Novipirellula caenicola: one gene and its partner. The protein of the gene in region 2 interacts with the protein of the main gene of each other region in a pairwise test. Links are inferred from orthologs where the notes say so. Each region holds a gene or a part of one and is shown on either strand. Other genes may lie near its edges.

Region 1 (4,469 bases), on a different replicon or contig from region 2:
GCGTTGCGTTCTTGCCAACGCGGTGAAGTATTTTCCCTATAGAAATGGGCTAATTTTGCGTAGTGAAAGTCGTGCGTGACTTTCGTTTGTTTGACGTAGCCCCAACGAAACTCTTGGCGAGTTTCGCTACGTGATCTTTTTCTACGTGATCTTTTTCGACGTGATGGGTCGTTACGTGCGAGCGAGAGACCCGGCCGCTTACGCGTCGCGGCTCAGCAGGTTCGCGGCGCACTTTTGGTTTACCTCGAGGGTTTGGTCATCATCAATTTGTAGTGCCCGGCGCCGAGCAAGTCGTCAACGCGAGTGCGAAGTTCCTCGGTGATCTCGACACGGTACTTTTCACTCTTTAGATGCACGACCTCGCCTTCGTTTAGCTCCAAACTAAACATCATCTCTTGCTTGCCCGGATAGCCTCGCAAGATCTCACGGAGCCGCGCCATCGTCTCGGGCGTATGAGTTGCTTCGTCGAGTCGCAACCGCATGCCATGCGTATACCGCTGGCCGAGGCCTTCGAGTGGAATCAGTTCGTCGACGATCAAGTTGGCTTCGTCTCCACCGCCGCGGCGATCGACTTTCCCTTTCGCCAGCACCACGGCATCGGGGACGACGTGGTGCCCGATATCGGCAAAACCTTTGGGCCACACGATACAGCGGATTGCGCCTTGCATGTCTTCGAGGTCAAAGTTGGCGTACTTTGACGGAGCCCCTGGCTTGGGATTCTTGGTATGGGCAATTTTGATCGAACTGATCATCCCGCCAAGCGTGACTTCGCCTCGATCTTTGATATCACCTAGTTTATCGGTCGTGTGCGTTCGGAAGGTGGCCAGTTTGGGCTCGAACTCGGCCAACGGATGACTATCGCGATAGTAACCGAGGACTTCCTTTTCGTAGATCAACTTTTCGCGTTCGGGCCACTCTTCCATTTCGGGAAGCGGCGCCGCAGCCTTCACGTCTTCTTCCTCCTCTTCGTCATCAAAGGCACCAAACAAACTGGCTTGACCACTCTTTTTATCCGCTTGGATCGCGGCTCCGGATTGCAACGCGCGTTCGATCACCGCAACCAATTGGCTTCGTTTGGCGCCAAAGCAATCCATCGCGCCGGCCTTGATCAACGTTTCGATCGCGGACTTGTTACAAGCCGATTGGTCAACGCGTTCACAGAAGTCATAGATATCTTTATAGGGCCCATTCTTTTTGCGTTCTTCGGCCACCGAAATTGCGGTTGCTCCGCCACAGCCCTTGATCGCCGAAAGCGCGAAAAAGATTTTGCCATCGGCAACGGAGAAGTCCGAATCGCTTAGGTTCACATCGGGGTTAACGACCTCGATGTTCATCCGTTCGCAATCCTCGATGTGCTCGATCAACGCATCCTTGCGTTTAAAGTTTCGTCCCGCGATATCACTCGACAACAACGCGGCCATGAACTCGACCGGGTAATGGGCTTTCAAGTAGGCGGTTTGGAACGCGATCAATGCGTACGCCGTACTGTGCGATTTGTTAAAACCGTAACCCGCAAACTTGACGATCAGATTCCAAATGTCTTCAGCGTCTTTTTCGGCCAGTCCATTTTCGACACATCCGACGATGAACACATCATGGTTCTGATTGATCAACGCCTCTTTCTTCTTACTGATCGCCTTAATACAGGTGTAAGCTTTGGAGAGAGGCACATTCCCCAAGCGGTTTAGAATCCGCATCACTTGTTCTTGATAGACCATGATCGAGTTGGTCTCTTCAAGAATTTCTTTGAGCACCGGGTGCTTGTACTCGGGCTCTTGACGACCGTGTTTGATGTTCACGTAATCGTCAACCATCCCGCCTTCGAGCGGTCCCGGTCGATACAGCGCGGCGGTTGCGATGATGTCGCTGAATTGGTCAGGCTTCATCCGCGTCAACAGGTCGCGAATCCCGCCGGACTCGAGCTGGAAAACGCCCTTGGTCTCACCACGCTGCAGCAATGCGTACGAGGCTTTGTCATCCAGGGGAAACTTAAGCGGATCGACGACCTTGCCCGTGGTCTGTTCGATCAGCTTGACCGTGCGGCTCATGATCGTCAGGTTGCGAAGCCCGAGGAAGTCCATCTTCAGCAGCCCCGACGCTTCGACGTCGTTCATGGACCACTGCGTGATCACGTCCTGTTTCCCCGGCACGCGGGTCAGCGGCACGTATTCGGGAAGCGGTTTGTCGGCGATCACCACCGCGGCGGCATGCGTTCCGACGTTCCGCGCCAAACCTTCGATCTTCATCGCCAGGTCCAACATTTCACGAACCTCGGGATCACCGTCGTAGGTCATTTTCAAGTCGGCACTCTTTTCAAGTGCTTTCTTGATCGTGATCTTCAGTTCGTCGGGCACCATTTCGGTGATCTGGTTGACACGGCCCAGCGGCATCCCCAGGGCGCGGCCGGTGTCTTTGATTGCCGCGCGCGCCGCCAACGTTCCGAAGGTACCAATTTGGCAAACCATCTCGCTGCCATACCGCCGCTTCACATAATCGATGACTTCGGTTCGACGTTCTTTTTCAAAGTCGATATCGATATCCGGCGGCTCGGTACGACTTTCGTCCAAGAACCGTTCAAACAGCAAGTCGTAGCGCAGCGGACAGACGTGCGACATGTAGAGTGCGTAACACACGATCGCCCCCACACCGCTACCACGAGCGGTCGCAGCGATCCCTTGGTCACGAGCATAGTTGACGAAGTCCCATACGATCAAAAAGTAAGTCGGGAAACCGAGTTTCTCGATCACCCCGAGCTCACGGTCCAAACGTGCCATCACTTCGTCGGACAGCTTGCCATCGACGATTCGCTCGGGGTCGCCTTCGTAGCGATTGAGCAACCCTTCGATGCACAGCTCGCGAAGGTAGTCGATCGGCGCCATATCATTGGGGCACTCGAAGTTCGGGAAGAAGTGCTTCCCAAATTCGATTTCGATATCGACCGTATTGGCAATCTCTTGGCTGCGCGCGACCGCGTCCTCGAGCCCCGGAAATTTTTCATACATCTGCTCGGGGCTACGCAGGAAGAACTGATCGTTCTCCATCTTGAACCGCGACGTGTCGGTTCGAAAACGCCCCGTGTTGATACACAACATGATGTCTTGGGCTTCGGAATCCTCTTGATCGACGTAGTGACAATCGCTTGTCGCGACCAACGGTAATCCCATCCGATTAGCGATATCGACGGCGCCTTCCAATTGCATTTTTTGGATCTGCACGTCGTTGTTCATGATCTCGATGAAGTAGCGATCACCGAAGACGTTGTGGAACCAACCCGCGATATCGCGTGCTTCCTTTTCATGCTCGGCGGTATCCACCCCCTTCATCACGGCGCGGCTGAATTCACTGCTGACACAGCCCGACAAACAGATCAGCCCCTCGCTGTACTTTTCCAGAATCTCTTTGTCGATTCGCGGTTTGAAGTAGAAGCCTTCGAGCGAGGCGGCCGAGGCCAGTTTGACAAGGTTTCCGAAACCGACCCGGTTTTTTGCCAACAGCGTCAAGTGATAGCTGGCGTCCTTGCTGCTGCTAGCGCCCCCTTTATCGAAGCGACTGCCCGGCGCGATATAAGCTTCGTAACCGATAATCGGATTGATACCGGCCCCTTTTGCCTTGCGATAGAATTCCAACGCACCGTGCAAGTTTCCGTGATCGGTCAGCGCCATCGCGTTCATGCCATGGCTGACACAGCGATCAACGAGCCGGCCGATATCGCCGGCTCCGTCGAGCAGACTGTAATGACTGTGGCAATGCAGATGGACGAACGGCTTGGGTTGCGGCGAAGCAGCTTCGCTCAAATCGGTGATGATTGATGCGTTCATAGTGGGGGGCTCCATTTCCTTTGTGCCAGGGCAAGACTCGGCTCTAGGTTAGCCTAGCAATCCCGTCTTCTTCGGTCATCGACTTGACAACGGAATTTTCTCACTCAAAACGCTCGATCTGTAAATTTCCGCCGTTTTTCAGCTGTTGTCATTTTCGGCGAGATGATCCTGCACGCTTTCCTCCCCCCGTATTTTTCGGCACCCGGGCCCGATGCCTCACTGCCACACGAACCGGGGGGCATGCTACGATGATTGAAACACCGATTCGCGTGAACATTCGCTCCGGAATCGATGTAACTGCTCTTCTTTTCGTCTGCTTTACCTCTGCAAGGTCTTCACCATGTTTGACGCGATGAGCAACCACTGGCTGATGCTTTCGCTCGGTTGCGTTGCCGGATTCTTGGCGTTGGTGTTCGTGTTTGACGTTTTCATTCAGAAGAAGCACACGATCATGCACAACTTTCCGATCGTGGGTCACATTCGCTATTGGTTGGAAACGGTGGGGCCCGAGATGCGACAGTACTGGGTCGCCAACGACAAAGAGGAAATGCCGTTTAATCGAGACGAGCGGAGCTGGATCTACGCTTCGGCCAAAGGAGAGAACAACAACTTCGGCTTTGGCACCACCGAACAGATCTACGGGATCGGTTA
Region 2 (3,203 bases):
CGCCATCACCGCTATAGCCTTTCAACCCACAACCGGCCACTCGCACCATCCCACTCTGCTGCCCTGTGGATGCAGCGTCGCGCGGCTCACCCGTTTCCGACGAACTTGTCTTAGCGTTTGGATCGATCGAGGCTCGCCAAATACAGTGATCGTCGACCGTGGTGATCCAAACGCGGTCTTCGATGATCTCGATCCCAAACGGATTGCCCAACGGCGTGGCCGTAGGTGAACGCATGGTCGGTGGGTTGGAGTAGCGAGCGTTCGATGACGGGGATGCTCCGGTCCCTGCCCACACGCGGGGCAATGCGGTGTCCGGCGACTGTCCGAGCGAACACTGCGAAACGGACGTCAACCAAACAATGTTGGAAACGGCGACGATGGCAAGTAAACAGGATGATTTCATGGCGATGGTGGCTTCCTGGAGGACGGAATGGGGCGAATGCGTGCGTGGTGTTCGCCACACGCCCGACTCAATCTAATCCCCCCACCGGCAATAAAAAAGGAGAGCAGGGGATGTCGTTCGATTTCCCCGCATACGCGTCCCAAACGCCCCGCGAAGCTGGATGCGCGTTTTCATCGTCCGTATCAACCGATGGGAAACTTGGGTACGGGTTTGCGCCGATTTGCAAACAAGGCGCGGTTAGTCCACTAGTCATCACGCGTACAATTTTGCCTCGTCGGCCATCGTCACCCCCTTGGGAAAAAAACGTTGATTTGCTCAAAAAATTTTGCGGTTTGCTCACTCCAAATACGCATTAATTTTGGACAGCCCCCAACGTACTGGACGACTGCAGCCCCAGTGGTCAAGAAAATATTTTGACTCACATTCTGATTTTCATGGCACTTATCGAATGGATCTCTAATCGAATCCCTTCGGCCCCCGAAAACGAAACATCGTTCCAATTTCACAGGCGACTCGTAATGCAATCAATCACAGCGACCCCCAACCCGCAAACGCAGACGGAATCACAACCGCAGCAGATTTCGCCAGCGTCGACGACGGCGTTTGATTCCGTCATCGCTTCGATCTGCCGCGACGCCCGTTACCAATCACGTCTGTACGTGACGCGTTGCAACACGGGAATCGACGGCGAATAGGGACTCAGCGGCGAATCAACGCCATCGCTGCGAGCGAGATCCTAGCGTGATCTCGAAATCACACCGAGCCGCCTGCCATCGATCTCAAAATATCGACCCCTCGTTTTAGTTGCTCGTCGCTGGCGGCAAAACTAATGCGAAAATGCGAATCCCGGCTGCTAAAAATATTGCCGGGAATGATCAGCAGCCCACGCTCAATCGCCTGCTCCACAAACTTGGCTCCGCTATCGATCGGAGCCTTCGGGAACATGTAAAACGCCCCACCTGGCTTTGCGATTTCGTAGCAATCCGACAACGCATCAAAGACCATGTCGCGTTTGCGTTTGTAGTCTTCAATGTGCCCCCCCAAATTGACCTCCATCGCTCGTAATGCTCCCCACTGAGCCGGCTGTGGCGCACACACGAACGTGTACTGTTGGATTTTCAGCATCGTGCGAATGATTTCACTGGGGCCGTGGACATACCCCACACGCCATCCGGTCATCGCATGGCTTTTGCTAAAACCGTCGATCACGATCGTTTGATCGTTGTAGGATGCCGGGGACGCGAATTCGCCGTCATAGAAAAAGCGGCTGTAAATTTCGTCCGACAACAGGGCAATGTTCTTCTCTGCGGCCAACTCGGCAACCGCCTTTAGCTCCGCTTCGCTGGCCGTCACTCCGGTCGGATTGGCAGGGCTATTGAGCAGGATCATTTTCGTCCGTGGTGTGATCGCGGCCGCGATCTTGTTGACGTCCAAGCGGAAATCCGGGTACGAGTCGACCGCCACGGGCACCCCACCACACATCTTTAATAATGCCGGATACATCACAAAGAACGGGTCGAGAAAGATCACCTCGTCGCCGGGATTGACCATCGTTAGGATCGACAACATCAATCCTCCGCTGGTCCCACTGCTGATAAAGACATCGCGATCCTCGTGAGGATACTTTTCGGCGATTTCTTGTCGCAACGCTTCCCGCAGCGGCGCAATCCCCTGGGTCGGCGAGTAGGCATTTTTGCCGCCACGAATGGCCTCGATCGCTGCATCCTGAACCGCTTCGGGAACGTCGAAATCGGGTTGACCAATCGAAAGATTGACGGGATCCTTCAGCTTCGCAGCCAAATCGAAAACCTTACGAATTCCGCTACTATCAAACGTGGTGGTGCGGTCGGCGATCCATGGGTGCATGATGAAACTTTTGAGGGACAAGGGAAGGAGGACGGAAAGCGAGCGAATCCACTTCGCAACGAAACGCGGGCCGATTTCCAAACCAGCCGATTTGTACCAAATGAAATGGCGTTGGCCTCGTCCCCTTAGATTACCCGAGCAATCCCCGAAACTAAATCCCGCAGAACAATTGCAAAACGATGGCAGTGATCCAGTTTGTCGAACCCGTAGTCCGATTTTGCGCCGTCATCACGCGGCATGACGCGGTGCGTGACTGGGCGATCCGCCGCTTGAACGAAGCTTGGGGCGAAACCTTTGTGCAAACGCCGCAAATGCCCTTCGAAGCCGGCGGCTACTACACTCGCGAAATGGGCGGCGAGCTTGAAAAGACGATTGTCGGTTTTCGTGATTTCGCAGACCCCGCAGGACTTGCCGACTGGAAAACGCAAACCAACCTTTGGGAACTCGAGTGTGCCCAAGCGATCCCGACCGACGAACCGCGTCCCTTGAACCTTGACCCCGGCTATGTGACGCAAGCCAAATTGGTGCTGGCAACGACCAAGGATCGCGACCACCGCATTTACCTTCACGACGGGATGTTCGCCGAAGTCACATTAACATATGTCCACCGCCAGTGGATTGACCACCGCTGGACCTATCCCGACTATCGCACGGACGATGTCAAGCAATTCGCGCAGCAGTGTCGAGAACATCTTCGCGCTCACCTCAAATCGATTCGGAAATTCCGAAATCGCCCCTCCAGCAAACGTGGCGACTAATGTTCGGCCCAGCCGCGGTGATGTCATGCGAACTCGGCCGACTCCGCAGCCATGACCAGCGCGACTGAGCAAAGCCTGAACTCTATTGACCTTTGTACACCTCTGGTGAACGCGATAGCGATAATCAGTAAAGAGTTCTTGCCTCTTTTCACTTTTTTCTCATTTTTGTCGGTAAG

What was found.
Region 1: the proteins of ABEA92_RS24535 (region 2) and dnaE interact in binary tests that used the Escherichia coli proteins (3 or more experiments, as listed by UniProt). The link is inferred for Novipirellula caenicola from one-to-one orthologs.

The regions. Positions count from the first base shown.
Region 1 is NZ_BAABRO010000008.1:39,785-44,253, reverse strand. What follows is about bases 40-4,191. They hold dnaE (DNA polymerase III subunit alpha), read right to left. Parts: upstream 3,819-4,191; coding sequence 240-3,818; downstream 40-239. Other genes in these bases: ABEA92_RS16365 (FMN-binding glutamate synthase family protein), read left to right, coding at 4,171-4,191. In the rest of the region: more of ABEA92_RS16365, read left to right, coding at 4,192-4,469. UniProt on the Escherichia coli protein: DNA polymerase III is a complex, multichain enzyme responsible for most of the replicative synthesis in bacteria. This DNA polymerase also exhibits 3' to 5' exonuclease activity. The alpha chain is the DNA polymerase catalytic subunit.
Region 2 is NZ_BAABRO010000017.1:9,570-12,772, reverse strand. Bases 214-3,099 are described here. They hold ABEA92_RS24535 (pyridoxal phosphate-dependent aminotransferase), read right to left. Parts: upstream 2,270-3,099; coding sequence 1,157-2,269; downstream 214-1,156. Other genes in these bases: ABEA92_RS24530 (DUF4416 family protein), read left to right, coding at 2,449-3,027; ABEA92_RS24540 (hypothetical protein), read left to right, coding at 922-1,098; ABEA92_RS24545 (hypothetical protein), read right to left, coding at 214-403. Also shown: more of ABEA92_RS24545, read right to left, coding at 1-213. UniProt on the Escherichia coli protein: Shows aminotransferase activity with methionine and histidine as substrates, and to a lesser extent also with phenylalanine.